2 linked regions of the Aromatoleum aromaticum EbN1 genome follow. The main gene of each other region encodes a partner of the protein of the gene in region 2 in a complex. Links are inferred from orthologs where the notes say so. Each region holds a gene or a part of one and is shown on either strand. Other genes may lie near its edges. The genes, in order: lolA and EBN1_RS16395.

Region 1 (15,322 bases), 700 kb from region 2 along the record:
CCGTACTGCGTCGGGCGATACCATCCGGGCGCCTTCATGCCGTCGGGCAGGTAGTTTTCGCCGGCGGCATAAGCCTCGGGTTCGTCATGCGCATAGCGATAAGCCTTGCCATGGCCCAGTTCCTTCATCAGGCGGGTCGGAGCGTTGCGCAGATGCAGCGGCACCGGACGCGAGACGTCCTGGGCGACGTGTTTGCGTGCGGCATTATAGGCTTTGTAGACTGCGTTGGATTTCGCCGCGCAGGCCAGGAAGACCGTTGCCTCGGCGAGGGCCAGTTCACCTTCGGGAGACCCCAGCCGTTCGTACGTCGCACAGGCGTTCAACGCGATTTCGAGTGCGCGCGGATCGGCGAGCCCGATGTCCTCGGTCGCCATGCGGATCAGGCGCCGTCCGAGATAGAGGGCATCCGCCCCCCCGTCCAGCATCCGGCACAGCCAATAAAGAGCGGCATCCGGATTCGAACCCCGCACCGATTTGTGCAGTGCAGATATCTGGTCGTAGAACGCTTCGCCTCCCTTGTCAAAGCGTCGCAGGCGAGTCGATAGCGCTTCGTCGACAAACTCGGGCGTCACCGTCACCACGCCTGCGGTTTCGGCGGCGACCTGAACCTGCTCGATGAGGTTCATCAGGCGCCGTGCGTCACCGTCGGCAAAACCGATCATGCGCTCGCGCGCGGCGGGCGCAAATTCCAGTTGCGGACACGCCAGCAGACGGGCGCGTTCGAACAGTTCGCCCTGCGCTTCGTCGTCGAGGGGTTCGAGCACGTAGACTGCCGCGCGCGACAGCAACGCCGAATTGACTTCGAACGACGGATTCTCGGTCGTCGCGCCGATCAGCGTCACGACGCCTTGCTCGACGTAAGGCAGAAACGCATCCTGCTGCGCCTTGTTGAAGCGATGCACCTCATCGACGAACAGGATCGTGTGGCGTCCGCGCGCCTTTTCAGTCTGCGCGTGCGCGACCGCTTCGCGAATGTCCTTGACTCCGGAGAACACCGCCGACAGTGCGATGAATTCCGCATCGAAAGCCTGCGCCATCAGGCGTGCAAGCGTCGTCTTGCCGACACCCGGAGGTCCCCACAGGATCATCGAATGCAGCTTGCCGGATTCGAAGGCGAGCCGCAGCGGCTTGCCGGGACCGAGCAGGTGGCGCTGGCCGGCGACCTCGGCGAGCGTCGTCGGGCGCATCCGCTCCGCGAGCGGTACGCGCGGCGGCTCGACGTCGTCGAAAAGGTCCGCCATCCGCGTCGCGCGTCAGTCGCCGATGACGTCGGCGCCCGCGGGCGGGACGAAACGGAACAGCGACGGATCGGGACGCGCGTTCGGTTCAAGCGACGTGAACACGATCATCGTCGTCTGGCCGAAGTTGTCCTGCAACTCCATGCGCTTCAACAGCTCCCCCGCGAGGCCCAGGCGTATCGACTGGAAACTGCTTTCCGCGTGCTTCGGTGTCGCCAGGACCCAGTCGAGCCCGTCGCCCGAGCCCGCTTCGGCGAGATCGAAGTCGCGGTCCAGCGTGCCGCTGCCCGCCAGGATCGCGGCCGGCGTGCTCCCGAGCGCGTCGCCGAGGCGCTTCACGGTGACCTGGTTCAGATCCCGGTCCCACGACCACAGTTTCTCGCCGTCGCTGACGAGCAGCTGCGGATACGGCTTGTCGTAGCTCCAGCGGAATTTGCCGGGCCGCAGGAACACGAAGCTGCCGCTCGCCTGCTGCGCCCGGCGCCCCGACGCGGACGACACGGTCTGTTCGAATTCGCCCTGCGCGCTGCGCGCGGTGTCGACGAACTCGCGCAGCTGCTCGACGCCGCTCGCCGCTGCCGCCGCTCCCGATGATATCCAGGCGGCTGCCGCGCACAGCAGCATGCGGGCCGTGAACGCTGCCGGACCCATGCCCCGATGTCTCATTCGGTCTCCTTCACCGGCGCAATCACTTCGCGATTGCCGTTGCTGCCCATCGTCGATACCAGGCCGGAACGTTCCATCTGTTCGATCAATCGTGCGGCGCGGTTGTAGCCAATGCGCAAATGTCGCTGCACGAGCGAAATCGACGGTCGCCGCGTCTTGACGACAATCTCCACGGCCTGGTCATAGAGCGGATCGGCCTCGCCATCGCCGCTGTCTCCGCCGCCGAGCGCGCCGTCAGCCTCCTCCTCGGCGGCCGAAAGAATCCCTTCGACATAATCCGGCGGACCGCTGTGCTTGAGATGGTCGACGACCTTGTGCACCTCGTCGTCGGCGACGAACGCGCCGTGCACCCGCACCGGCAGGCCGGTGCCGGGCGCGAGGTAAAGCATGTCGCCCATACCGAGCAAGGCTTCCGCGCCCATCTGGTCGAGGATCGTGCGCGAGTCGATCTTGCTCGACACCTGGAACGCGATGCGCGTCGGCACGTTCGCCTTGATCAGGCCGGTGATGACGTCCACCGACGGGCGCTGCGTCGCGAGAATCAGGTGGATGCCCGCCGCGCGCGCCTTCTGTGCAAGCCGCGCGATCAGCTCCTCGACCTTCTTGCCGACGACCATCATCATGTCGGCGAGCTCGTCGACGACGACGACGATGTGCGGCAGCGTCTCGAGCGGCTCCGGGTTGTCCGGGTTGATCGCGAAGGGGTTCGTCAGCGGTTTCTCGGCTTTCGCTGCGTCGGTGACGGCCTTGTTGAAGCCGGCGAGGTTGCGCACACCGACTGCCGCCATCAGCTTGTAGCGCTTGTCCATCTCGACGACGCACCAGTTCAGCGCGTTCGCCGCGTGCTTCATGTCGGTGACGACCGGCGCCAGCAGGTGCGGGATGCCCTCGTAGATCGACAATTCCAGCATCTTCGGGTCGACCATGATCAGCCGTACCTTCTCGGGCTCGGCCTTGTACAGCAGCGACAGGATCATCGCGTTGATGCCGACCGACTTGCCCGAGCCGGTCGTGCCGGCGACGAGCAGATGCGGCATCTTCGCGAGGTCTGCGACGACCGGCTGCCCGCCGATATCCTTGCCGAGCGCGACCGTCAGTGTCGAATGCATGTCCTGATACGCCTTCGAGCCCAGGATTTCGGACAGGCGCACCATCTGCCGTTTCGGGTTCGGCAGCTCCAGCGCCATGCACGACTTGCCGGGCACCGTCTCGACGACGCGGATCGACACCAGCGACAGCGCGCGCGAAAGATCTTTCGCCAGATTGACCACCTGGCTGCCCTTGACGCCGGTCGCCGGCTCGATTTCGTAGCGCGTCACGACCGGCCCGGGATAGGCCGCCAGCACTTTCACCTCGACGCCGAAATCCGCAAGTTTCGCTTCGATCAACCGCGATGTCGATTCCAGCAATTCGGCTGACGGCGGCTCGACGTCGGCAGACGGTTGATCCAGCAGCGCGAGCGGCGGCATCGATCCGGCCGGCAGATCGACGAAGAGCGGCTGCTGCCGGCCCTTCTCGACGCGCTCCGGTTTCGGCGTGTCGACCATCGCAGGCTCGATCCGCGCCGGCTCGATGCGCACGGACCGGGACGGTGCCGCTTCGGCTTTGCGCCGCTTCGGCTCGCCAAGCGCGTCGCCCTTCTGCGCGACCGGTTGCGCCGCCTTGCGCTCGGTTCGGCCACGCCATGCCTGCCGAAGCGTGCTGCACCCGCGTTCGACCGAAGTGCCGATCCGCTCGACGAGCGACAGCCACGAGATCCCGGAGAAAAGACTCAATCCGGACGCGAACAGCGCCAACAGCAGCAGGGTGCCGCCCGTAAAGCCGAGATAACGCTGCACCGCGGCGCCGAGTTCCATGCCGATGAGGCCGCCGGGCGCCAGCGGAATGCTTGCGCCGTGCGAGTGAAAACGCAGCGACTCGAGCGCGCTGCTCGCGACCAGCACGACGAAGAAACCCACCAGAACGATGAAGAACGACCGCCTGTCGAGGCGCAGGTCATGCTTCAGCCGGCGAAAGCCCCACACCAGCCCGTAGCCGAGAAAAACCACCCACCACCACGCGGACACGCCGAACAGGTAATACAGCAGATCCGCGAGCCACGCGCCAAAGCGCCCGCCCGGGTTGGCGATACGCGACACTTCGGCGGCGTGCGACCAGCCCGGATCGGCCTTGCTGTAGCCGAGCAGCACGAGGCCGACGTACAGCGACATCACGCCGAGAATCAGCCAGCGGGCTTCCTGCAACAGCAGCGAGATCTTTTCCGGCAAAGGTTGGGAACGTGAGGACAGGCGGGACGACATGAGGAGAAACTTGAGGGCGAAGGGAAACGACGGTGCGTAATTATATGCGATCCGTCAAAACGGCCGTTGCCGCTGTTGCGAAGGGAAACAGACCCGCCCGATTCAGACGCTCTGCAGGCGATCGCGCAGCACGATGCCGGCGCCGGTTTCCTCGATAAGCCCCTGCGCCGCGAGGTCCTTCATGACCCTGCTGACCATCTCGCGCGACGCCCCGATCATTTTCGCGATGTCCTGCTTCGTGATCTTGCGCACCACCACCACCGCCCCGTTCACTTCCTCCGACATTTCGAGCAACAGGCGCGCGACGCGGCCGTAGACGTCCATCAGCGCGAGGCTCTCGATCTTGCGATCGGCACTGCGCAGGCGGTCGGCGAGGTTGGCCATGATGCGCCAGGCCACTTCGAAGTTGCCCTGCAGGATCGTGCGAAAATCGTTCTTCGCGATCATCACGAGGTCGGAAGGCATCACCGCGACGACGGTCGCCGAGCGCGGCTGCTCGCCGAACATGCTCATCTCGCCGAACAGTTCGCCCTGCCCCAGAATCGTCAGGATCACCTCACGGCCATCTTCGTCGCTGACGACGACCTTGAGGCTCCCCGTCAGGACCAGGTAGACAAAATCGCAGCGCTCGCCTGCATGCACCACGCTCTGCCCGCGCGGGATGCGGCGCATCATCGCCAAGCGGGAAACCGTGGCCAGGGTGTCGTCGGACAAGCCCTGAAACAGCGAGAAGGTCTTCAAGGCGGTGGTGGAAACCGCGGTGGGCTGTGTCATGGCGACTCCGGAATGTGCTCGAACGGGCGTATCAGAAAACGGGAAAACTGGCGACGCACAATATCACTGATTTTACCGGAATCCGCGATTGACTTTCCCGACCGAACCCCAGCATCGCGTGGCGTCGATGAGGCACCTGCACTGATGAAAAACGCTTTTCGCGATCGTCCCGCACTATGGACATCATTGAATCGGCGGGACAAACCCCTCGGCTATAATCCCGCTGTCGCCAACCAGAAAGAAGATCACGCTATGACAACCAAGCACGCCCGCCTGCTCATCCTCGGCTCCGGCCCGGCCGGTTACACGGCCGCAGTGTACGCCGCCCGCGCCAACCTCGATCCGGTCCTGATCACGGGACTGGCGCAGGGCGGTCAGCTGATGACCACGACCGATGTCGACAACTGGCCCGCGGACGCCGATGGCGTGATGGGGCCTGACCTCATGGCCCGCTTCCAGAAGCACGCCGAACGCTTCAATACCGAGATGGTCTTCGATCACATCCACACCGTGAAGCTCGGCGAGAAACCGTTCCGGCTCGTCGGCGACGCCGGCGAATACACTTGTGACGCGCTGATCATCTCGACCGGCGCGACGGCGAAATATCTCGGCCTCCCGTCCGAAGAGAAATTCTCCGGCCGCGGCGTCTCCGCATGCGCGACCTGCGACGGTTTTTTTTACAAGAACCAGGACGTTGCAGTGATCGGCGGCGGCAACACGGCAGTCGAAGAAGCGTTGTACCTCGCCAACATCGCGAAGAAAGTCACGGTTGTGCATCGCCGCGAGAAGTTCCGCGCCGAGAAAATCCTCATCGACAAGATGATGGAGAAAGTCGCCGCCGGAAAGATCGAACTCGCGCTCAACTCGACGCTCGACGAAGTGCTGGGTGACAACACCGGCGTGACCGGCATGCGGGTCAGGGATGCGAATACCGGTGCGACCCGCGACGTCGCGCTGCAGGGCGTGTTCATCGCGATCGGCCACAAGCCGAACACCGACATTTTCGAAGGCCAGCTCGAGATGGAAAACGGCTACATCATCACCAAGGGCGGCCGCGAAGGCGACGCCACGGCGACCAGCGTGGCCGGCGTGTTCGCCGCGGGCGACGTGCAGGATCACATCTACCGTCAGGCGGTGACATCCGCAGGCACGGGCTGCATGGCCGCACTCGATGCGGAGCGCTACCTGGACACGCTCGCCGGCTGAGCACGACGATGACCCGGCGGCTTCCCCCTGCTGCACCGAAACCGGGAAGCCGGACCGGGCGAACATCGCATGCCTTCGAAGAACTTGCCGCCTTGCGCGGCAAGCTGAAACCGGCCGCGAGCAGCCAAAAGCCTGCGAAGCCGGAGATGCCCCACCCGGGTGCGGCAAAAAACACCCGCGACGCGACGGCCGCCGGAGTTCTCCCCGGCGCGTCCGCCGATGACGATCCGGCGCTGTTCCGCGAGGCTGTGCGGGATGTCGCACCAATCACGAAAGGGTGCGGACGAGCGGAAATCGAGACGCCGAAGCCGGCACCGGTACCGCGTCCGCAACCGCTCGAACCTGACACCCCCTCTCCCGCCGTGCGCGCGTCCCTCGATGGACTCGAGGACGCAGCGCTCTTTCGCTCGGCGACCGGCGACGTGACGCCGCTTCGCGACACCGGTCACGCGGAGCTCGGTCGCGCCCGTCCGTCGCCGTATCCACTGCACATGCGCGACGAGGACCGGCATCGCATCGAGACGGACCCGGCGTCGCTGCTGTTGCCGCCCGATCACGACGCGCTCGATCCGGCGGAGCTTTTCCGTCATGCGGTGCGCGGCGCCCGACAGATCGAATCACGCGACCGGGTCGAGCTGCAGCCTCCGCCGCCCCGCCCGGAGCCATTGAAGCACAGCGAAGACGAGCAGGCTGCGTTGCGCGAATCGCTCGACGCGCCGATGAGCCTCGAAGACCGGCTGGAAATGGGGGACGAGGCGATCTTCCTGCGCCCCGGCCTGCCACGCCGCGTGCTGATGGACTTGCGCCGCGGGCGCTGGGTGCTGCAGGGAGAAGTGGACCTGCACGGCTACAATCGGGACGACGCCCGCGAAGCGCTGGCACGCTTTCTCGCGGCGAGCCTGCAGCAGGGGCGCCGCTGCGTGCGGGTGATTCACGGCAAGGGGCTGGGGTCACCGGGCAAACTGTCGATCCTCAAGCACCTGTCGCGCGGCTGGCTCGCGCAACGCGAGGAAATCCTCGCGTTCTGCCAGGCCGGCCCGAACAAAGGCGGCTCCGGAGCGCTGCTGGTGCTGCTGAGGGCCGGCAATCCGCCGAAGGAGTGAACGCAGCCCGCAAGCCGGAAGGAAGCAATCAGATTGCGGCTTCGTCCGTTTCGCCGGTGCGGATGCGCACGACCTGCTCGACAGCCGTGACGAAGATCTTGCCGTCGCCGATCTTGCCGGTGCGCGCAGCCTTGATGATCGCTTCGACCGCCTGGTCCACGAGGTCGTCGCCGAGGACGATTTCGACCTTGATTTTCGGCAGGAAATCAACGACGTACTCGGCGCCGCGATACAACTCGGTGTGGCCTTTCTGGCGGCCGAAGCCCTTGACCTCCGACACGGTCAGACCAGCGATGCCGACTTCGGACAGCGCTTCACGGACCTCGTCGAGCTTGAACGGCTTGATGACGGCTTCGATTTTCTTCATGTAATTTCTCCTCGAGGGCTGGCGGACGCCGATTCGGCTCGGTCCTGCGCAGTCAGTATTCGTCCTGATAGCGCGATGTTATCGGATAACGCCAGTCCCTGCCGAAACCGCGCCTCGTCACCCGGATGCCGACCGGCGACTGGCGGCGCTTGTATTCGTTGCGCTTGAGCATCGCGACGGTGCGCCTCACGTCGGCTTCGGGGAAGCCGCGCGCGATGATCTCGCGCGGCGACTCGTCACGCTCCATGTAGGCCTCGATGATCGCGTCGAGCACGTCGTACGGCGGCAGCGAATCCTGGTCGGTCTGGTCCGGTTTGAGCTCGGCCGACGGCGGCCGGGTGATGATGTTCTCGGGCATTACCGGACTGACCGTGTTGCGCCAGCGCGACAGGCGGAACACGAAAGTCTTGTACAAGTCCTTCAGCACCGCGAAGCCGCCTGCCATGTCGCCGTACAGCGTCGCGTAGCCGGTTGCCATCTCGCTCTTGTTGCCGGTCGTCAGCACGATCGCGCCGGTCTTGTTCGACAGCGCCATCAGGATCATGCCGCGGATGCGGCTCTGCAGGTTTTCCTCGGTGGTGTCCGCCGGCAGCCCCTCGAACTGCCGGGCGAGCAGGTCGGCGAACGTGTTCATCGCCGGCTCGATCGGGATTTCGTCGTAGCGCACGCCGAGGTTCGCGACCAGTGCGCGCGAATCGTCGAGGCTCATCTGCGCCGTGTAGGGCGAAGGCATCATCACCGCACGCACCCGCTCCGGCCCGAGCGCGTCGACGGCGATGCACAGCGTCAGCGCGGAGTCGATGCCGCCGGACAGGCCGATGATCGCGCCGGGAAAACCGTTCTTGCCGAGGTAGTCGCGCACACCGGTCTTGAGCGCTTCGTAGACTTCCTCCTCGATCGGCCGTGCGGGAACGATTTCGCCCGGCTCCCAGCGTCCGCCGCGAAAATGCAGCACGTCGAGCCGCTCCTCGAACGAAGCCGCCTGATACCTGACTTGGCCGTCCGCGTCGAGCGCGAACGATGCGCCGTCGAACACCAGTTCGTCCTGGCCGCCGACCATGTTGCAATAGACCACCGGCAGGCCGGTGTCGGCGACGCGCCCGCGCAGCACTTCGTAGCGGCGCGCGAGCTTGTTCATGTGGTACGGCGATGCGTTCAGGCCGAGCAGCAGTTCCGCGCCTTCGGCACGCACCAGTTCGGCCGGGCCCGACTCCCACAGGTCGGCGCAGATATTGACGCCGAGCTTCACGCCGTTCAGTTCGAACACGCACGCGTCGAGGCCGCGGTCGAAATAGCGTTCCTCGTCGAACACTTCGTAGTTCGGCAGCAGATGCTTGTGATAGGTGGCGAGGACTTCGCCGTCGCGAATCACCGACGCGGCGTTGTAGCGCCAGTCGCGCCGCTCTTCCGGATGCCCGAGCACCAGCGTGATGCCGTCGGTGTGCAAAGCGATGCGTGCCACTTCGCGGCTGCATGCGCGGTAGAAATCCGGGCGCAACAGCAGGTCTTCGGGCGGATAGCCGGATAGCGCCAGTTCAGGCGTCAGCAACAGGTCGGCGCCAGCCGCGCGAGCCTGGTCGAGAGCGCGGATGATCCGGTCGGCATTGGCCGTGAGGTCGCCGACGGTAAAATTGAGCTGGGCGACAGCGATAGCGAGCGTTTTGTCCATGGGCGCAACTATACCGTTTCAGCCTGCAATCGGCGGACCACGAGCCCCACTCGATCGGCCGTTTTTCACCCACAGGGGGCGTGGGGAAAGCTGTGGATAAGACGTGAGCAAGCGCTACAAATCCCCTGCCCGCAAGGAAAATACGAAGTTGCGCAATAATTGGGCAGCTGGGCGGACGCTGCGGCACGCGACAAACGAATCGCGCCGGCCGCGGTCCCACCGATCGCTTCGATCACCACCGGGCTGCCAACGTGCCGACATACCGCTTTCGCCGCTTCGATGATGTGATCGGCATCGATCCCGCCGCCTGGGATGCGCTCACCAACGGACAGGTCTGCGTGTCGCACGCCTTCCTCGCCGCCCTCGAGGCGACGGGCTGCGTCGGGGCGGGCACCGGCTGGCTGCCGCGCCACGCAACGCTGTGGGAAGGGCCGCAGCTGGTCGCGGCGATGCCGTTGTACGAGAAGCACCACTCGTACGGCGAATACGTCTTCGACTGGGCGTGGGCCGAGGCGTATGCGCGCCATGGCCTCGCCTACTATCCCAAGTGGCTTGCGGCAGTGCCGTTCACGCCGGTGCCCGGGATGCGCCTGCTCGGCCGCGACACCACAAGCCGCAAAGCGCTGTTGCAGGCAACGCTGGCGTCGGCCGAGGAAAGCGGTTTGTCGTCGCTGCACGTGCTTTTCCCCACCGAAACCGAGGCTGGATGGATGCGCGAAGCCGGCCTGCTGATCCGCCAAGGCGTGCAGTTCCACTGGTTCAACGCGGGTTACCGGGATTTCAACGACTTTCTCGGCAGCCTGAATCACGAAAAGCGCAAGAAAATCCGCCAGGACAGGCGCCACGCCGCCGCCCATTCGCTGACGTTCCGCTGGCTCGACGGCACGACGGCGAACGCCGCCGACTGGGCGTTCTTCCATCGCTGTTACGCGGCGACTTACGCGCTGCACCGCTCGACGCCCTATCTCGGCGCGCCGTTTTTCACGCAGCTGGCGTCGCGCGCGCCGCACAGCGTGCGCCTGCTGCTCGCCGAACGCGAGGGCAAGCCGGTCGCAAGCGCCTTTTTCCTGTGCGACGGCGAAGCGCTTTACGGCCGCTACTGGGGCGCGACCGAACATCTGCCGTTCCTGCATTTCGAGTTGTGCTATTACCGCGCGATCGACTACTGCATCGGCCACCGCCTGAGCCGCTTCGAGGGCGGCGCACAGGGCGAGCACAAGCTCGCGCGCGGGCTGCAGCCGGTCGTCACGCGCTCCGCGCACTGGATTCGCGAACCGCGCTGGCGCGACGCAGTGGACCGCTTTCTCGCGCAGGAAACGGCGGGCATCGACTTCTACCTCGACGAACTTACCGAGCGCTCGCCGTTTCGTGCCTCGCGAAGGACAGCGCCGGAATGAAAAACAGCCCGCGCTCGGCGGGCCGTTTTCGGACAAGACAGCTTGCAGTGTATTTATTTTGCGGCGTTCTTCAGGCCGTTGAGGATTTCCTGCTTCGCATCTTCCACGGTGCCCCAGCCGAGCACCTTGACCCACTTGCCCGGCTCGAGATCCTTGTAATGCTGGAAGAAATGCACTGTCTGCTTCATCAGCAGCTCGGGCAGGTCGTCAGTGGTCTGGACCTTGTCGTACAGCGGCGTGAGCTTCGACACCGGCACAGCGACGACTTTCGCGTCCTGCCCGCCGTCGTCTTCCATCTTCAGCACGCCGACCGGACGGCAGCGGATCACCACGCCCGGCATCAGCGGAAACGGGGTCACCACCAGCACGTCGACCGGATCGCCGTCGCCGGCGACGGTGTGCGGCACGTAGCCGTAGTTGATCGGGTAGCGCATCGACGTGCCCATGAAGCGATCGACGAACACCGCACCGCTGTCCTTATCCACTTCGAACTTGATCGGCTCGCCCTGCGCCGAAATCTCGATGATGACGTTGATGTCGTTCGGCACGTCCTTGCCGGCCTTCACGAGCTCGAAACCCATAATTCCCTCTCCCATGGAAAATGTGGCGCGGATTATAAGGGGAAACGCGTCGCCCGTCGCTGCTCGCAACGCCCATCGGACCGCGCTCCCGGTTTCGCGCGACCGACCCTCGGCGCGGTGTTCGAAGCGGGCCGGACCGGCGTCGCCGCAACATCGTCACGTGACGAACACCACGGGCCACAGCAGACCTGAGGTGATAGCATCACGCCCGGCTGGCCTCTTCGGAGGACGGCCTCAGCTTTCCGACCTCGTTCCTCAACGCCAGGTGCGGCTGAGCGGCGAGCGGCAGTTTTCGATAGAATCCCGCGGTTTGCTTTCCCGATCGCCCACCCAATCATCGCGCCACTCATGACAGAAATCGCTCCTGCCCTGCCCGCTCCGGACAACCTCGACGCGCTCCGGCTCGAGGTCGCCGGGATCATTGTCGAAGCGCTCAACCTCGAGCAGGCGCCGGCTTCGATCCCTCCCGACGACTCCCTGTTCGGCGAAGGCCTCGGGCTCGATTCGATCGACATCCTCGAAGTGGCCCTCGTGGTGTCGAAACGCTACGGCTTCCAGCTGCGCGCCGATGACGACGACAACATCAGGATCTTCCGTTCGCTGCGCAGCCTGACCGGATACATCGCCAGCCACCGCACGCAATGAAGCTCGATTTCGCGCGCGGCACGCATCGCGTCGCACTGGTCTGCGTCGTCGTCGCCTGGGCGGTGGCGGCCCATTACACCACCGCGCTGGTCGAGACGTCCTCGTGGGGAGCGCTGCTCGGCATCGCGCCGTTTGCGTTTGTCGCCGCAACATTCGCCTGGCACTCGCCGTTGCGCACGGTGCTGCTCGCGCTGCTGGCTTTCGCGGCGCTCGGGCTCGCGCTGCTGTGGCCGACGCTCGCGCGCAACGTCGGCTGGATGTATTTCATCCAGCATGTCGGCACCAACGCCCTGCTCGGCATCGCGTTCGGCCGCTCGCTGATCGGCGGGCGCGAGCCGATGTGCACGCGCGTCGCGGCGCTCATCCACGGCGCACCCGGCCCCGTGCTTGCCCGCTACACGCGCGGCGTGACGCTCGCCTGGGCGCTGTTCTTCGGCCTGATGACGATGGTGTCGATCGCGCTGTTCGCGTTCGGTCCGCTCGACGTGTGGTCCGCTTTCGCGAACCTGCTGACTTTTCCGCTCGTCGCGCTGATGTTCGCTGGCGAATACGTGGTGCGCCTGCGAGTCCTGCCGCCCGAAGAGCGCAGCGGCATCCTCGATGCGGTGCGCGCCTACTGGCAACCCCCGGCAAACCCCGCACTCGCAGCATCGCGCAGAACGCCGGCGACGCGTCGGGGCCACCGATGAGCGACGTTGCGCCGCCCCTGCCGCTGCTGGGCCATGCGTGCCTGGACGCCGCCCTTGCGTGGCGCCACGGCGAACGCATCAGCGTCGCGCGCTTCCTCGGCGACGTGCACCGGCTCGCCGCGTTGCTACCGCCGGGGGGCCACGTGCTCAATATCTGCGCCGACCGCTACCGCTTCACCGTGGGCCTCGCCGCGAGCCTGCTCGCCGGCAAGGTCAGCCTGCTGCCGTCCACGCACACCCCTGAAACCGTACGCCAGCTCGCGGCGTTTGCGCCCGATGCGTTCTGCCTCGCCGACGGCGCGTGCGACATCGACCTGCCGCAGTTCCAATACCCCGAACTCGCCGGCCCAGACCATGCCGGCCCGGTGCCCGCCGTCGCCGCCGACCAGCTCGTCGCCTGCGTGTTCACTTCCGGCTCGACCGGCATGCCGGTGCCGCACCGCAAGACCTGGGGCGCGCTGGTGCGCAACGCCGCGGCCGAAGCCGAGCGCCTCGGACTGTCCCCCGCCGCGCCCCATGCGATCGTCGGCACGGTGCCGCCGCAGCACATGTACGGTTTCGAGTCGACGGTACTGCTCGCACTGCAGGGGGGCGGCGGCTTCTGGGCCGGACGTCCGTTCTACCCGGCCGATATCGCCGCCGCGCTCGACACCGTGCCACGCCCGCGCGTGCTCGTCTCGACGCCGTTTCACCTGCGCACGCTGCTCGCCGCCGATGTGGCGCTGCCGGTCACCGATCTCGTCGTCTCGGCGACCGCCCCGCTGTCGGGCAACCTCGCCGCCGAAACCGAAGCGCGCCTGCGCGGCCCGCTGCTGGAAATCTACGGCTGCACCGAAACCGGCCAGACTGCGACGCGGCGCACCGCGCTGACAGCGGAATGGCAGCTTTTTCGCGACGTCCGCCTGAGCGTCGAGGACGGCCAGGCGTGGGCGTACGGCGGACACGTCGAGCAGCGCACCGCGCTCGGCGACATCCTCGAACCGACCGCCGCCGACCGTTTCCTGCTGCACGGACGTTCGGTCGATCTCGTCAACATCGCCGGCAAACGCAGTTCGCTGAGCTACCTGAACCACCAGCTGAACGCGATTCCGGGCGTAGTGGACGGCAGCTTCGTGATGCCGGACGACGAGCAGATCGATGGGGCGACGCGCTTGTGGGCGATCGTCGTCGCACCCGGGCTCGATCGGGGCGCGCTGCTGCACGCGTTGCGCGAGCGCATCGACCCGCTGTTCCTGCCACGCCCGCTGCTGTTCGCCGACCGGCTCCCGCGCAACGCGACCGGCAAGCTGCCGCGCGCGGCGCTCGACGAGCTGTGCCGCCGCTTGCGCAGCGATCCGGCATGAAGTTCGAAACCGCGATCGTCGTCGCGCCGGACCATCCGGCGTTTGCCGGGCATTTCCCCGGCCAACCGATCCTGCCCGGCGTCGTGCTGCTCGGCTGGGCGACCGGCGCGCTCGGCATCGCCCTGGGCCGGCGGGTACCGCCCTGCCAGATCGCCGCGGCAAAGTTCCTGCAGCCGGTTAGTCCCGGCACCTCGCTGCTGATTCGCCATGTGCGCGAGCTGGGGGGTGCGTGGCACTTCGAGATCCTCGCCGGCGACGCAACGGTCGTATCCGGCACATTGAGAGTGGCAGCGTCGTGACTCGCACCCGAACCGCAGCTGCGCAGCCCGACGACCTGGAGGGTTCGGCGGACGCGCGAGCGCCCGCCGCCGACACCGCCTGGACGCGCCGCCCCGAGCGCAGCAACCAGCCGATGTTGCGGCTGATGACATGGATTTCGCTGCGTCTCGGACGTCGCGCCGGACGGCTCGTGCTGCGGCTCATCGCCGGCTATTTCCTACTGTTCGCTCCCACCGCGCGGCGTGCGTCGCACGCGTACCTAGCGCGCGTGCTCGAACGCACACCGCGGCCGGCCGAATTGTTCCGGCATTTCCTCGCCTTCGCCACGACGATCCACGACCGCATCTATCTCCTCAACGAACGCTTCGACCTGTTCGACATCCGCATGCATGGCGGCGAACTGATCCGCGACATCGTCGCCGACGGCAATGGCGTGTTCCTGATCGGCGCCCACCTCGGGAGCTTCGAGGTGATCCGCGCGGTCGGGCGCCAGCAGCCGGGGATCCGGGTCGCGATGGTGATGTACGAAGACAACGCGCAGAAGATCAACCGCACGCTGGCCGCGATCAATCCGGCGGCGCAGCAGGACATCATCCCGCTCGGCCGACTCGATTCGATGCTGCAGGTGCGCGAACGGCTCGACGACGGCATGCTCGTCGGCATGCTCGCCGACCGCAGCGTCGGGCCGGACGCAGTCGAACGCGTCGATTTTCTCGGCGCGCCGGCGAGCTTCCCCGCCGGGCCGTGGCGCATCGCGGCGATGCTGAAACGCCCAGTGATCCTGATGGTCGGTCTCTACCGCGGCGGCAACCGCTACGACATCCACTTCGAACACCTCGCCGATTTCACTGCCGTCACGCGCGAAACCCGCGGCGCGGCGCAGCGCGACGCGATCGTCCGCTATGCCGCGCGGCTCGAACATCACGCGCGGCACGCGCCGTTCAACTGGTTCAACTTCTTCGACTTCTGGCAACCGGCGCGCAGCCGGGACGCCGACTGACGTCCGGGAGCCGCTGGTGCGACGAGCCGGACTGATCCTGCTGCTTTGTGCTGTCGCGATCACGG
Region 2 (15,192 bases):
ACACCCAAACAGGAATTTTCATGAAACGAACACGTCAAAAGCGCCGCGGTGGTTTGGGCCGCGAAGCCGAACAGCTGATCTGGCTCGCAACGGGCCTGGCCGAATCCGGCAGCCGTGCCGAAGACCATTACTGGGACCGCCACTTGTGCGCGGCCATCGACCGCCTGCTCGCCGACAGCGAAGAGGAGACCCTGAACGCCGCGCTCGACCACCTGTACAGCGCCGACTCGCCCGGCTACGACGAACTGGCCGACTTCATCGAATCGCGCGCCGAAAGCGCACCAGGCGTCTCGGCCGAGCACGACGTCCTGCTGATCGCCGCGCCGGTGCTTGCGTGGTCGCGCTACCGCATCCCGGCGACGACCGTTTCGCCCGCGGTGCTCGCGAACCTGCGGGTGCATCTGCAGGCCCACGTCCTCGCCGATCGCGTCAAGCTCGCGCTGGCCGATTTTCTCTTCAGCCCCGACCAGTTACCGCAGGGCTACAGCCCCACTGCCGAATTCGCCGCGAAGCTGGGGCAGGCGGCGCTTTCCGGCCGCGACCTGCATATCGAGACCGAAGGGATGCCCGAGACGGCGCAGTTCCTGTCGGACACCCGCTATCTGCTTGCCGCGATCGCGGTGCCGAAAGGCGAAGCGCTGTTCGGCTGGCAACAGGCGGGCGGATCGCGCGACCAGTCCCTCAGCCAGTGGCGCAAGCAGGGAGGCGCGTGCCTGATGCCCCTGCTGCCGGGTTGCGCGATGGAAGTCGTGTTGCCCGACGCCTATTTCGCCGCCAGCCGGCAGGCCGACAAGGACAGCCGGCCGTACGCGATCCGCGCCTCGGTGGCTTTCCTCGGCGCCGAGATGGAAGCGCCGGCCGGCAACCTGCGCGCAGTGATCGCGCCGTTCCACGAGCGCGAGCTCGAGGAATACCGCGTCGGCCTGACGTTGCGCGGCAAGGACGAGGTGGTGCACGGCGTCGTCTGGCCGCTGCTCGGGGCCGAGGACGACAACGCCGACAGTCCGGCACAGATCGAAGCGGTGCTGCGCGACTGCGGCGTCACCGAAATCGTGAACCTCGACCACCGTTTCCCGCTCGAATACTGCGATGACTGCGGCGCGCCGCTCTACCCTTCCCCTGAAGGGGAGATCGTGCACGCCGAAATGCCCGAAGAACACGGCGAGGCCGCACCCCGCCACCTGCACTGAAGCAGCGCCGGCAGTCGGGCCCGACATGAGGAGTCGTACATGAGCCGCAAAGTCGACAAGCCCGAAGCCGAATGGCGCGCGCAGCTCACTCCCGCGCAATTCCAGGTCACGCGGGAAAAAGGCACCGAGCGCGCCTTCACCGGGGAATACTGGGATTGCTGGGACAAAGGCGAGTACCACTGCATAGGCTGCGGCGCGCCGCTGTTCAGTTCGGAACACAAGTTCGACGCCGGCTGCGGCTGGCCGAGTTTCTGGACCGCTGCGGCGCCCGAAAACGTCGAGACCGCAGAGGACCGCAGCCACTTCATGCAGCGCACCGAAGTGCTGTGCCACGAATGCGGCGCCCACCTCGGGCACGTGTTCGAGGACGGCCCGCAGCCGACGGGCTTGCGCTACTGCATCAATTCGGCATCGATCCGGCTCGAACCGGAAGCGTCCGCGAATGACGGCCAGCCGCGAGGACCGCAATCGACCGGCTAGCAGCTGTCGCCGTGCAGCCGCTCATTGGCCGGCGCGAGCCTGCACCAGCGACGCGAGAAGCGGCGACGAGAAGTCGCGACGATAGAGCACGATGACGACGATCGTCGTGACCGCAATGAACAGCCACGGCTGGATGAACCAGGTGACTGCGGCGATGCCGAAATAATAGGCGCGGATGCCGCGGTTGAACTCGTCGCCGGCCAGCCAGTTCACAGTCGCGAGCCGGTTCACCGTCGCCTCGGCATTTTCGCCGCGGCCAATGTACGGGCTCGCGCCGATCAGGATCGACAGCAGGTTGAACTGGCGCAGCGACCACGTGAACTTGAAATACGCGACGACGAACACCGTCAATAGCAGCAGCAGCTTCACTTCCGATACTGCGCGCGAGGTTTCCCGTGCGAACGGCAGGTCGGCGGCAAAGCGGATCACCTGGTCGAGTGCGCCGAGCACTGCGAGCAGGCCGGCGATGATGTAGATCGTCGTGCTCGCATAGAACGACACGCTCTGCATCAGGTTACCGACCAGCGCCGCGTCGGTCATGCGCATCTCGCGCTGCACGAGCTGGCGCGCCCACTCCAGCCGGTAACGGTGGGTGACTCCCATCAGGCCGTCTCGGGCCCAGCGGCTGCGTTCCGAAAACCAGCCATAGCCCACCCACGCGACGAGGAACCAGCACAGTCCCGCCCAATCGGGTGCCGAGATTGCCGTCATGAATTCCTTCATTGCGTCCGTTGCTCAGGAGGCGCGCAGGAAGTCGCTCACGATGCGAATTTGCGACGCGTCCATCAACACCGGCGCGTGACCGACGCCCGGGAACTCCGCGCTCTGCGCGCGCGGCCCGGACTGCGCCATCCGCGCAACGGTCTCCGCTTCCAGCAGATCCGATTCCGCGCCGCGAATCACCAGTGTCGGGCAGCGGATCGCCTTGTACACATCCCACAGATCGACATCGACGGTGATCGGCGTATGGCGGAAGACATCCCCGATCCCGGGGTCATAAACCATGGCGAAACCGCCTTCGACCGGCCTGACCGAATATTCCGTGAGGTGTCGCCACTGCGCGTCGGTCAGCGGGCCGAACGGTGCACTGATCTCGCGTATCCAGGCTTCGGCGGCAGCCATGCTGGGGAATTTGGGGGCATTGCCGACGTATTCGCCGATCCGTTGCAGTGACACCGCGGTGATCACCGGGCCGACGTCGTTGAGCACCAGGCGCGAGATCGGCGTGTGTGGCTGGCTGGCGATCAGCATGCCGATGATGCCGCCCATCGACGTGCCGACCCAGTGCACGGTATCGGCATCGACCCGCGCGAGCAGCGTGATCATGTCGGCGACGTAAAGAGGAAAGCCATAATCGGTCTTGACGCCGAGCCAGTCGCTGCGCCCGCGGCCGACGACGTCCGGGCAGACGACGCGGTAGTCGTCGGCGACCGCCTGCGCGAGGAAGTCGAAGTCCCGGCCGTTGCGCGTCAAGCCGTGCGCGCAGACAAGCACCTTGCGGTTCGCCGGGTCGCCCCATTCGGTATAGGCCATGCGATGCAGGCCGTGGGGGCCGATGCACTGCACGGACTTCTCGCGCAGTCCGCGATACGGGCGGGTCGGCAGCGGCGCGGGTCGAAACAGGCGGCGCAGGGTGTCGAGCAGGCTCATCGATTCAGGCCGTTGGATTAGGAAGCCGGAGTTTAGCAGCCCGGATGCGTATGCCGGTGACCACGAACCACGCTGCGAACTCGCTCAGCCACCGCCAGGCCTGCGCGGAAGCTGCTCACTTCACGTGAAGCGTGGAGTCACGAAGCTTACCGCCCGTGCCAGTAGCGTGATGCGATCAGGCGTTGCGCCTCGACGCTCACGCCGCCGTCGCGCACGTCGACGCGGATCGCGCCCTGGCTGTCGGTGCGCCAGTTGCGCGCCCCGGAAGCCGACCATCTGGCCCACACCGCAGGATGCGGATGGCGGAACGGATTGAGATAACCGACCGTGAAGATCGCGGCTTGTGCATCGACGGCCGCGATGAACGCCGCACTCGATGACGAACGGCTGCCATGGTGTGGCACGACGACGACATCGCTTGCCAAGGCGTGGGCCGACCGCGCCAGCAGGCTGCGCTCGGCGGAGGTCTCGATGTCGCCCGCGAGCAGCGCCGATCCGCCGGGCGCGGCGATCCGGAGCACGCACGACTTGTCGTTGTCGCGCCGCGCATCCTCGCCTGCGACCGGATGCAGCACTTCGAAATCGACACCATCCCAGCGCCAGCGCTCACCGGCGACACAGGAAACAGGCGCAACGCGGCCGGCGTGGAGCCGATGCCCGGGAGGCAGGTCCGCCCGGATGTCCACGATTTTCACGCCCTCCCCGAGCGACGCGGCGCCACCCGTGTGGTCGAGGTCGTCGTGCGAAATGACGAGGCGATCGAGCCGCCGCACCCCGACCGCTCCCAGATAGGGCAACAGCACCCGCTCCCCCGCGTCCACGTCCGGCCCGTAGGCCGGCCCGGTGTCGTACATCAGGTCGTGACGGGCTGTCTGCAGGTGCACCGCCATGCCATTGCCGACGTCTAGCACTGTCAGGCGAAACTCGCCCGGCGCCGGGCGCGGTGGCGACCATGCGAGCATCGGCAGCATCGCCAGCACCCCGACATGGCGCGCAGGAGTGCCTCGCGGCAGCAGCAGCCACAGCACGCCGGCGATCCCCGCAAGGGCGATCAGCGGCGGCGGCCCGGCCTGCTGCCACATCGCGAATGGCATGTCCGCGAGCCATTGGAGGGCGACCATCATCAGCCCGGTCAGCCAGTGCGCCAGTTCCAGCAGCGGCGGGAACGGCAGCACGATCGCTGCCAGCGCGAGCGGGGTGATCAGGAAACTCACCAGCGGAATCGCGAACGCATTGGCAAACGGCGACAGCAGCGAGAACGCATTGAACAGCACGAGCAGCGCCGGAACGGTCGCCAGCGTGATTGCGAGCTGCGTCGTCACCGCGACACGCCAGCCCGGCATGCTGCCGGCGCGCCCGCCGACGACGTACATGATCGCCGCGACTGCGCCGAACGACAGCCAGAATCCCGCCGACAGCACCGCCCACGGGTCGACCACCAGCACCGTGAACAACGCGAGGGCGATGACGCGGCTGCCTGCCGACTCGCGCCCGAGCAACAGCGCCAGCGCCAGCACCGAGAGCATGATCAGCGAGCGCTGCGTCGGAATGCCGAGGCCCGCGAGCAGCGAATAGGCAGCCGCCGCGGCGAGCCCGGCGAGCGCCGCCGCCTTCCTTGCCGGGAACCGCAGCGTCAGCGCCGGGATGCGCCGCCACCCCCATCCGGCAATGCCGCCGATCGCCAGCGCGACCATCGACACGTGCAATCCGGAGATGCTGACGAGGTGGGCCACGGCCGTCTTGCGGAATACCGTCCACTGTTCCTGCGGGATCGCGTTCTGGTCGCCGACGGCCAGCGCGACGAGAACGCCGGCGTATTCGGCAGCGGGGAGCGTCGCGATAAAACGGGCGCGCACCGAATCGCGCAGGCGGTGGACAAGGACCATTGGATCGGCCACCAGCGGGTCGAGCAGGATGTTTTCCCCTTTCGCCCGTACATGACCCGTTGCCCGCAGGCCGCGCTCCAGCAACCATGCTTCGTAATCGAAGCCGCCGGGATTGGCAAGGCCGTGCGGGCGCTTCAGACGCAGCGTCAGCTTCCAGCGCTCGCCCGGTCGCAGCGGCGGGACCTGTCCCTCGTCGCCCGCATCCTCGTCGCCGCCGGCCCGGGCGCGTGGCGCGTACCACGACACCAGCATCCGCTGCGGCACCGGGGCGGACGCCGATTCGACACGCAGCACGAAGCGCACGCCACGATCCAGGGTTCGCGGCAGCTCGTCGATGACGCCGGTCACGACCACCTCGCGTCCTTCCCAAGCCATCGGCAGCTCGTCGGCGAGACGCCATTGTGCCCGCCCCGCCGACCAGACGAAGCCTGCGGCGAGCGCCAGCAGGCACAGGCCGGCGAGCCGCGTGCGAGCTTCGGCGCGCCACGATGCCGCCGCGACAGCCCCGCTCGCAGCGAGAAGCGCGAGCAGCCAGCCGGTGCCGGGCAGTTCCGGAAGACCCTGGCAGAGCCAGACACCCAGGGCGAAGGCGATTATTGACGTTCGCATATTTCGGCATCATGCCTGTGCGCCGGAAGCGCTGACAAGCTCGCTGCGGCGTTTGGGACTTGCCGGGCGAACCATTAGAATCCCCGCTCCGAACCGGATGACCATGCGCAAGATCCTCAAGCGTTTTCTGCCGAAGCACGAAACGATTCGCTCCAACCGTTGGCTGCGGCCGTTCGCGAGCACGCTGCTGCACCCGCGCCTGTGGCACCTGAATCGACATTCGGCAGCCGGCGGCTTCGCGGTCGGATTGTTCTGCGGCCTCATTCCCGGACCGCTGCAGGCGGGCGCGGCGGCGATCTGCTGCGTGGCATTCCGCGTCAACCTGCCGCTGGCGATAATCACGACGCTGTATTCGAACCCGGTGACGATCGTCCCGCTGTATTTTCTCGCCTACGAGATCGGCAGCTGGGCCATGGGCATCAACGGGCAGGAGTTCGCGCCGCCTCCTGAACTGGGCGAGATGACGCTGATCGCGTGGGGTGGCGCGCTCGTGGACTGGATGGCGGGCCTGGGCAAGCCTCTGGGGCTGGGCCTGATCCTGCTCGCGGCGACGCTGTCGCTGCTCGGCTACCTCACCGTCAAGGCAGCGTGGCGAATCTGGCTGATCCGCACCTGGCACGCTCGCCGCACCCATCGCAACGGCGGCTGAACATCCTGCGAGTCACGCCAGCCGGCCGTCGTCAAGCCGCAGCGTGCGCTGCGCCCGCCCGGCGAGTTGTTCGTCGTGGGTGACGATGATGAAGCTCGTCGCGAGCCGCTCGTTGAGGCTCAGCATCAGGTCGAACACGCTCTGGGCGGTGCGCCGGTCGAGGTTGCCGGTCGGCTCGTCCGCGAGCACGCATGCCGGCTGAGTCACCAGCGCCCGCGCGATCGCCGCGCGCTGGCGCTCGCCTCCGGACAACTCGCCGGGTGCATGGTCGAGCCGGTGCCCGAGGCCGACTTCCTTGAGCATCGCCACCGCCCGTTCGTTCGCCGCCTCGCGCTCCATGCGCCGGATGTAGAGCGGCATCGCGACGTTCTCGAGCGCCGAGAATTCCGGCAGCAGGTGGTGAAACTGATACACGAACCCAAGCGCCTCGTTGCGCACCCGACCGCGCTCGGCATCCGACATGCGCGAAAAATCGCGTCCGTGCAGGCGCACCGCGCCGGCGCTCGGCACGTCCAGCCCGCCGAGCAGATGCAGCAAGGTGCTCTTGCCCGAGCCCGACGCACCGACGATCGCGATGCGTTCGCCGCGTGCGACTGCGAGCGTCACGCCGTCGAGCACCTGCAGCGCGTCAGCCCCTTCGCGGAAAGTCTTCGACAGGCCTTCGCAGGCCAGCACCGGCTCGTTCGTCGCTTCACTCATAGCGCAGGGCCTCGGCCGGGTTCACGCGTGACGCGCGCCAGCTCGGATACAGCGTCGCCACCAGGGTCAGCACGAAGGACAGCGACACGATCGTGATCACGTCGGCCGGCAGCACTTTCGACGGCAGCTCGCTGATGTAGTAGATCTCCTTGTTCCACAACGTCGCGCCCGTGATCTGTTCAAGGGCGGGAATCACGACGTCGAGGTTGTGCGCCAGCAACAAGCCGCCGGCGACCCCCGCGGCGAGGCCGACGAGGCCGATGATCGCGCCCTGCAGCACGAAAATCGCCATGATCGACGCGGGACTCGCGCCCAGCGTGCGCAGGATCGCGATGTCGGCATACTTCTCCTGCACCGCCATCACCAGCGTCGACACGATGTTGAACGCCGCGACGGCGACGATCAGGAACAGGATGATCGTCATCATCGTTTTCTCCAGCGCCACCGCGCGGAAGAAATTCGCGTGGCTGCGCGTCCAGTCGCTGACCGCCACAGCGCCTTCGATCAGGCCCGGCAGCTCGCGCGCGACGCGCGGCGCGGCGAACAGGTCGTCGAGCTTCAGCCGCACCCCGCTGACGCGCTCGTCCATGCGGTACAGCGCCTGGGCGTCGCGCAGGTGGATCAGCGCGAGGCCGGAGTCGTACTCGAACATCCCCGCTTCGAAGATCCCGACGACCTCGAACTGCTTGACCCGCGGCAGCACTGCCGCCGGCGTCACCAGTCCTTGCGGGGCGATCAGCGTCACCTTGTCGCCGACCTGCGCCTGCAGCGCGAACGCGAGGTCGCGCCCGAGCACGATGCCGAAGCGTCCGGGCTGCAGCGCGTCGAAGCTGCCCGAGCGCATGAAGCGCACGAAATCGGCGACGCCGTCCTCGGCCCCTGGCAGCACGCCGCGCACCAGCGTGCCGCGCACCGCCTGGTCGAACGACAGCATGCCCTGTTCCTGGATGTACGGCGCCGTGGCGACCACATCCGGATGGCGCGCAGCCTGGTCGGCAACCTGTTGCCACGCATCGAGCTCGCCGTCGAAACCGGAGACCTGCACGTGCGAAGCGACGCCGAGGATGCGCGTGCGCAACTCTTCCTGGAAGCCGTTCATCACCGACAACACGACGATCAGCGCGGCGATGCCCAGCGCAGTGCCGAGCATCGACACCAGCGAGATGAAGGAGATGAAGCGGTTGCGCCCCTGCGCCCGCTTGCGCGACCGGGTGTAACGCAAACCGACCAGGATTTCGTAACGCATCGGGTGGGGGGCAGCGGCGAAAAGGCGCCATTCTGCCGCAAGGACAGGCGCAGCGCGATGAACAGCCGGCAGGATCGCGAAAAATCGCGACGAACCGGCTCGTTTTCACGCGTCCTGCCCTTGCCGACGCGAGCACGAACGCTGCGGCCTGGCCCGCACCGGGAGCGGCGTCGACTCCCGCGCTGGCCCGATCGTCTGGTGCCGCCGGACCAGTCAGGCGCTGTGCTAGACTCGATCCGCTTCTTGTTGTGGTCGCTACATGCAGATTCACCTCGTCATTCCCGGCCTGATCTGGCCCGGCGCTTCGCTCGTCGCCCCCGCAGCGGGCATCGAACTTCCCGCACTCGCACGCCTCCTCGGCCGCGGACGGCGCGAACACCGGGACTTCGAGCCGCTCGACCTCCAGCTTGCGCGCCTGTTCGGTCTGGGCACCGGCTCGTCCGACGGCCCGCTGCCGCTGGCCGCGCTGCGCCGCCTCGGCGAATCGGCCCCACTCGCGCCCGATCCGGGCGGCGCCTGGCTGTGCGCCGACCCCGTGAACCTGTCCTTCGCGCGCGAACACCTGCTGCTCAACGACTTCCCGGCCGATGAACTCGGCGACGACGACGTCTGCGCGCTGATCGCCGCCCTCAACGATAATTTCGGCGATCTCGGCCGCTTCGAAGCGTGCACGCCAACGCGCTGGTACCTCCGCTTGGCCGCGCCGACTCGCGCCAGGCTTTTTCCGCTGCATGACGTCATCGGACGGCCGATCCGCCAGTTCCTGCCCGAAGGCGACGACGCCCGCCTGTGGCAGCGCACGATGAACGAAGTGCAGGTGCTGCTGCACAACCATCCGCTCAACCAGGCACGCGAAGCCGCCGGACGGCGTCCTGCGAACAGCCTGTGGTTCTGGGGTGCTGGAGCGCTGGCACCGGCCCCGGCTGGGACGCTGCCCGCAGTGCAGGCAGCCGAACCGCTCGCCCGCGGCATGGTGCGCGCCACCGGAGCCGAAGTCTCGGCGCCGGATCTCGCGACGGCGTTGCGCGAAGACACGATTGTCGTCCTCGACACGCTCGTCCACGCGGCACGACAGCTCGATCTCGACGCCTGGCGCAGCAACCTCGCCACGCTCGAACGCGACTGGCTCGCACCGCTCGCCGGGGCGCTCGGCGATGGCCGCGTGCAGAAACTGACTCTCACCGCCCCCGGCGACCGCGGCACGTTCGAACTCGTGGTGCGCGCCGACGAGCGCTGGAAATTCTGGCGCAAACCGCTCGCTTTCGACGCCCTTCTCGAATCGCTCACCCCGCCGGCTCCGTCTCTCCCCGCCAAACCCGTCGCCGACCCTGCCCCCGCCCGCCGATGACACGCATCCAGTCCCGCACCGTTCCGCCCCGCGTCGTCCAGCGCCTGATCGACGGCGGCACCCATCCGCTGCTCGCGCGCATTTATGCGGCGCGCGGCATCTCGCGGCGCGAGGAGCTCGACTACGGCCTCAAGGGGCTGCTGCCGCCGGGGGCGCTGCGCGGCACCGATGAAGCCGCGCAACTGCTCGCCGACGCGATCGAGGCCGGCGCGCGGATGGTGATCGTCGCCGACTACGACTGCGACGGCGCCACTGCCTGCGCCGTCGGAGTTCGGGCCTTGCGCGCTTTCGGCGCCGACGTCGGCTATCTCGTGCCGAACCGCTTCGAATACGGCTACGGCCTCACGCCGGCGATCGTCGAACTGGCTGCGCGGATGGAGCCCGACCTGCTGATCACCGTCGACAACGGCATCGCCAGTGTCGAAGGGATCGCCGCGGCGCGCAGCTACGGCATGGCGACGCTCATCACCGACCATCACCTGCCCGGCGACGCGCTCCCCGATGCGGACGTCATCGTCAATCCGAATCAGCCGGGCTGCGACTTCCCGAGCAAGGCGCTCGCCGGCGTCGGCGTGATGTTCTACACGATGCTCGCGCTGCGCGCCGAACTGCGCAGCCGCGGCGCGTTCTCCGGGCGGCAGGAACCGAACCTCGGCGAGCTGCTCGACCTCGTCGCGCTCGGCACTGTTGCCGACGTCGTGAAGCTCGACCACAACAACCGCATCCTCGTCGCCCAGGGGCTCGCCCGCATGCGAGCCGGGCGCATGCAGCCCGGCGTCCGCGCGCTGTTCGCCGCGGCCGGACGCGAGTTCGAACGCGCGAACACTTTCGACCTCGGTTTCGCGCTCGGCCCGCGGCTGAACGCCGCCGGTCGGCTCTCGGACATGAGCCTGGGCATTGAATGCCTGATCAGCGACGACATGGGCCGCGCGCTGAACATCGCCCAGGATCTCGACAAGTTGAACCGCGAGCGGCGCAGCATCGAACAGGGCATGCAGGAAGACGCGCTGATGCGCCTCGCTGGCTTCGACCCGGGACAAACGGCGTCCGTGAGCCTGTTCGAGCCGGACTGGCACCAGGGCGTCATCGGCATCGTCGCCGGACGCATCAAGGAGAAACTGCACCGGCCTGTCGTCGCATTCGCGCGCGGCGCGGACGGCGAACTGAAGGGATCGGGGCGCTCGATTGCCAACGTGCACCTGCGCGACGCGCTCGATCTCGTCGCCAAGCGGCATCCCGACCTGATCCTGCGCTTCGGCGGCCACGCGATGGCGGCGGGCCTGACGATCCGCGAAACGGATTACCGGCGCTTCGGGGGGGCGTTCGAGGAGATCGTCCAATCACTCGTCGGCACCGCCGACCTGACGCGCACGCTGGAAACCGACGGCGTGCTCGAAAGCGGTTACATGACGCTCGATTCAGCGCGACTGATCGAACAGGACATCTGGGGACAGGGCTTCGCGGCGCCGGTGTTCGAGGACCATTTCCGCGTCGACAACCAGCGTCTGCTCAAGGACAAGCACCTGAAGCTGCAGTTATCGAAGAACGGCGTGCGCTTCGACGCGATCCGCTTCAACTTCGCCGAGAGCGCGGGAGCGAGCATCCATGCTGCCTACCGGCTCGCGCCGAACGAATACAACGGCGTCACCAACCTGCAGTTGATGCTCGAACACTTCGACACTGTATAGCCCGTCCCGCTGCCGAGCGCAGCGTCCGCTGCGAAAATCCCGCATGGCAGTGGCTCCGGACGGTCGCAGCGCGTGCTGCATCGCTCCAATAAAATCTCCAGGCGACACCACGGATGCTGCAATGCAGCATGCCTGGGATTCCTCCGCTGGACGGTATTGCTCGGCATCCACGTCGTGACGTGAACCGAGTCAAAGGTGGGAAAGCAAGCTCCGTTTCCCCAGCGCGGCTCTTTTCGAGCCCTCAGGTACCTTGAGCTCGCTAACCCCTTGGCGGACGGAGTTCTCTCCGGCAGGAACGGTGGTCGCGATCAATTTTATCTATCTACCCAAAAGAAATATTTTTGTGCAGCGCATATAACCATTATTAAGAAATGGTTACAATCCACGGCAGTAAAGATTTCATACAAAAGGAGCAAGCCGTGAAACGTTCCGTTCTCTTTTCCTCGATGCTGGCCCTGACTCTGGCAAGCCCGCTCGCCCAGGCATACAAACAAGGCGACATCGTCGTGCGGGCCGGGGCCATCATGGTCGATCCGACAGTCGACGATTCGAGTGTCTCCACCACGGCGACGGGCAAAATCCCGGGAGCCAAAGTCACAGTCGACAACAACACGCAACTCGGTGTGACGCTGTCGTACATGATCCGCGATCATGTCGGCATCGAACTCCTCGCCGCGACCCCCTTCAAGCACGTAGTCGGCCTGAAAGGAATCGGAGGTGGTCTCGACGGCAGGCTCTCGACGATCGAGCAACTCCCGCCGACGCTCTCGCTGCAATATTTCCCGATGGACTCCTCGTCGAAGTGGCAGCCTTACGTCGGCGCCGGCATCAACTACACGACGTTCTTCAATGAAGAGCTGACCAGCGCACGCAAGGCACAAGGATTCTCCCACCTCGACCGCGAAAGCTCGTGGGGCCTCGCACTCCAGGCGGGTCTCGACTACATGCTGACCGACAAGGTTATTCTCAACGCTGCCGTGTGGCGCATCGGCATCGACGGCGAGGCGACTGCGCGTCATCCGGCGCTCGGCAAGGTCAAGGTCGACATCGATATCGACCCGTGGGTGTACATGGTCGGCGTCGGCTACCGCTTCTGATCGCCGGTATCGCAGTTCACTCGTGAAACCACGGCGGCCGCCCAGCGGTCGCCGTTTTCATTTGTGCAGCGCGAAATCCGGGATCCGGTCAGACCGCGAACACCATCAGCCCTTCCGTTCTCTTTCCCTCATCGGGTGGGCCGGTCGTAGCCGTGATCGGCCGTGGTTTTCCCATCAGCCGCAACTGTAGCCGACGCGCGGCTCGAAGCGCCGCGGCGATCCCTGCCCGGATGTCCGAGATTCTGTCCCGCGTAACAGCACCGCCCGGGTATACTCTCCGGCTTTCCCGATTTTCCGGAGTGCCGTATGGAAGCCGAACGCCTCAACGCCATCGCCCAGCAACTCGACGACCTGCGTGCCCGCGGTCGCGAACTCCGGAGGTATCTTTGACTACGACGAGAAATCGTCGAAACTCGAAGAAGTAACCCGCGCTCTCGAAGACCCGGCCGTCTGGAACAACGCCGAGAAGGCGCAGGAACTCGGCAAGGAGAAGCGCCAACTCGAAGACGTGGTGCACAACCTGCGCGATATCGAAAGCCTGTCTTCCGACCTGAAGGACCTCTTCGATCTCGCCGAAGCCGAAGACGACGAAGACACACTCGCCGCGGTCGAAGCCGACATCGGGGAGCTTCAGGCGAAAGTGCATGCGCTCGAATTCCGCCGGATGTTCTCCAATCCGATGGACCCGAACCCCTGCTTCATCGAAATCCAGGCCGGGGCCGGCGGCACCGAGGCGCAGGACTGGGCCGGCATGCTCGAACGCATGTACCTGCGCTACTGCGAGCGCAAGGGCTTCAACGTCGAGTTGATGGAAGAATCCGAAGGCGAAGTCGCCGGCATCAAGGGCGCGACGATCAAGGTCAGCGGCGACTACGCGTACGGCTTCCTGCGCACCGAAACCGGCATCCACCGTCTCGTGCGCAAGAGCCCGTTCGACTCGAACGCGCGGCGCCACACCAGCTTCTCGTCGGTGTTCGTGTATCCGGAAGTCGATGATTCGATCCAGATCGACATCAACCCGGCCGACCTGCGCATCGACACCTATCGCGCTTCCGGCGCGGGCGGCCAGCACATCAACAAGACCGACTCCGCGGTGCGCATCACGCACGAGCCGACCGGCGTCGTCGTGCAGTGCCAGAACGACCGCTCGCAGCACAAGAACAAGGCCGAGGCGATGTCGATGCTGAAAGCGCGGCTGTACGAACTGGAACTGCGCAAGCGCCAGAGCGAGCAGCAAAAGCTCGAAGACTCGAAGAGCGACATCGGCTGGGGCCACCAGATCCGCTCCTACGTGCTCGACCAGTCGCGCATCAAGGATCTGCGCACGAACTTTGAGGTCGGCAACACCCAGGCCGTGCTCGACGGCGACCTCGACGACTTCATCGCGGCGAGCCTGAAACAGGGCGTCTGAGACCTTTCGACCTCTCCGGGCGCTGCTGCCGCAATCGCGGCGTCGGCGCGCCCGCCTCGCGGATCGACAGGGGCAGCCCGCCGCGCTTGTGTCGCCCCGAGCCGCACAGGGCTGAAGGCAGCGCAAATATTCCGGACACCTATGCTGCGAGCGGCTTTATGATGGCGCATGGCCGAGCGACGGGAAGGTTTGCAACCCGACCCGACCGGGGCGCTGCCCGCGCGCAAAAATCGATGGAGGGACGCACCGCATGTTCGAGAGACTTTTCCGACGCTTCTCCGTGGTCGTCGCCGCGTGCGCGCTGCTCGGCCTTGGCGGCTGCGGCTACAACGATTTCCAGCGCCTCGACGAGCAAAGCAAGGCAGCCTGGGCGGAGGTGCTGAACCAGTACCAGCGCCGCGCCGATCTCATCCCGAATCTCGTGAACACTGTCAAGGGCGAGGCGAATTTCGAACAGGAAACGCTCACCCGTGTAATCGAAGCGCGCTCGCGCGCGACGGCGATCCAGGTCACGCCCGAGATGCTCGATGATCCCCAGGCGATGGAACGCTTCCAGCAGGCGCAGAGCCAGCTCGGCGGCGCCCTGTCGCGACTGCTGGCAGTTGCCGAAAACTATCCGAACCTGCGGGCGAACCAGGCTTTCCAGGACTTGCGAGTGCAGCTGGAAGGGACCGAGAACCGCATCACCGTCGCGCGTAACAGCTACATCAAGACGGTGCAGGAATATAACGTGCTCGCGCGCAGCTTTCCGACGAACCTGACCGCGATGATCTTCAGCTACGAGCCGAAAGCCGGTTTCACCGTCGCGAACGAACAGGAGATCTCGCGTCCGCCGAGCGTCGATTTCGGCACTTCGGGGGCGCGCTGAGTCACGGCTCGCCCGGCGCGATCATCGCTCCGACCTGATCTGATGAACTGCCACCCCTGTCCCGCCCTTTTCGCCGGTCTGCAGGCCGTCTGGACCGCTGCCCGCCGCTGGCTGACGAGCGCTTCGATCGCATTCGTTGCACTCGTCGCGCTCGCACTGCTGGGCCCGACCGCATCGCTCGCCCAGGATCTCCAGCCGGTTCCCGCCCTCACTGCGCGCGTCATCGACCAGACCGGCACGCTCGACTCCGGCGAACGTCAGGCGCTCGAAGCAAAGCTGGCAGCCTTCGAAGCGGAACGCGGAGCCCAGATCGTCGTGCTGATCGTGGCCACGACCGCTCCCGAGGACATCGCCGCCTACGCCTACCGTGT

Evidence for each region.
Region 1: the proteins of EBN1_RS16395 (region 2) and lolA are in contact, whole or in part, in a cryo-EM structure (PDB 7ARM), measured with the Escherichia coli proteins. The link is inferred for Aromatoleum aromaticum EbN1 from one-to-one orthologs.

Annotation. Positions count from the first base shown.
Region 1 is NC_006513.1:4,157,873-4,173,194, forward strand. What follows is about bases 80-3,078. They hold lolA (outer membrane lipoprotein periplasmic chaperone LolA), read right to left. Parts: upstream 1,905-3,078; coding sequence 1,254-1,904; downstream 80-1,253. Other genes in these bases: EBN1_RS19790 (replication-associated recombination protein A), read right to left, coding at 80-1,241; EBN1_RS19800 (DNA translocase FtsK), read right to left, coding at 1,901-3,078. In the rest of the region: more of EBN1_RS19790, read right to left, coding at 1-79; more of EBN1_RS19800, read right to left, coding at 3,079-4,204; EBN1_RS19805 (Crp/Fnr family transcriptional regulator), read right to left, coding at 4,307-4,978; trxB (thioredoxin-disulfide reductase), read left to right, coding at 5,231-6,184; EBN1_RS19815 (Smr/MutS family protein), read left to right, coding at 6,331-7,287; EBN1_RS19820 (P-II family nitrogen regulator), read right to left, coding at 7,316-7,654; EBN1_RS19825 (NAD+ synthase), read right to left, coding at 7,707-9,323; EBN1_RS19830 (GNAT family N-acetyltransferase), read left to right, coding at 9,575-10,720; ppa (inorganic diphosphatase), read right to left, coding at 10,774-11,301; EBN1_RS19840 (phosphopantetheine-binding protein), read left to right, coding at 11,650-11,946; EBN1_RS19845 (COG4648 family protein), read left to right, coding at 11,943-12,635; EBN1_RS19850 (AMP-binding protein), read left to right, coding at 12,632-13,978; EBN1_RS19855 (3-hydroxyacyl-ACP dehydratase FabZ family protein), read left to right, coding at 13,975-14,277; EBN1_RS19860 (LpxL/LpxP family acyltransferase), read left to right, coding at 14,274-15,257; EBN1_RS19865 (LolA family protein), read left to right, coding at 15,274-15,322. UniProt on the Escherichia coli protein: Participates in the translocation of lipoproteins from the inner membrane to the outer membrane.
Region 2 is NC_006513.1:3,449,175-3,464,366, reverse strand. What follows is about bases 6,283-9,151. They hold EBN1_RS16395 (lipoprotein-releasing ABC transporter permease subunit), read right to left. Parts: upstream 8,410-9,151; coding sequence 7,156-8,409; downstream 6,283-7,155. Other genes in these bases: EBN1_RS16390 (hypothetical protein), read left to right, coding at 8,669-9,151; lolD (lipoprotein-releasing ABC transporter ATP-binding protein LolD), read right to left, coding at 6,477-7,163; EBN1_RS16405 (DUF2062 domain-containing protein), read left to right, coding at 6,283-6,464. Outside these bases: EBN1_RS16430 (DUF2863 family protein), read left to right, coding at 21-1,190; peptide-methionine (R)-S-oxide reductase MsrB, read left to right, coding at 1,230-1,670; EBN1_RS16420 (DUF599 domain-containing protein), read right to left, coding at 1,692-2,381; EBN1_RS16415 (alpha/beta fold hydrolase), read right to left, coding at 2,406-3,320; EBN1_RS16410 (DNA internalization-related competence protein ComEC/Rec2), read right to left, coding at 3,467-5,815; more of EBN1_RS16405, read left to right, coding at 5,919-6,282; more of EBN1_RS16390, read left to right, coding at 9,152-9,757; single-stranded-DNA-specific exonuclease RecJ, read left to right, coding at 9,754-11,445; EBN1_RS16380 (OmpW/AlkL family protein), read left to right, coding at 11,865-12,542; EBN1_RS16370 (LemA family protein), read left to right, coding at 14,204-14,821; EBN1_RS16365 (TPM domain-containing protein), read left to right, coding at 14,864-15,192. UniProt on the Escherichia coli protein: Part of an ATP-dependent transport system LolCDE responsible for the release of lipoproteins targeted to the outer membrane from the inner membrane.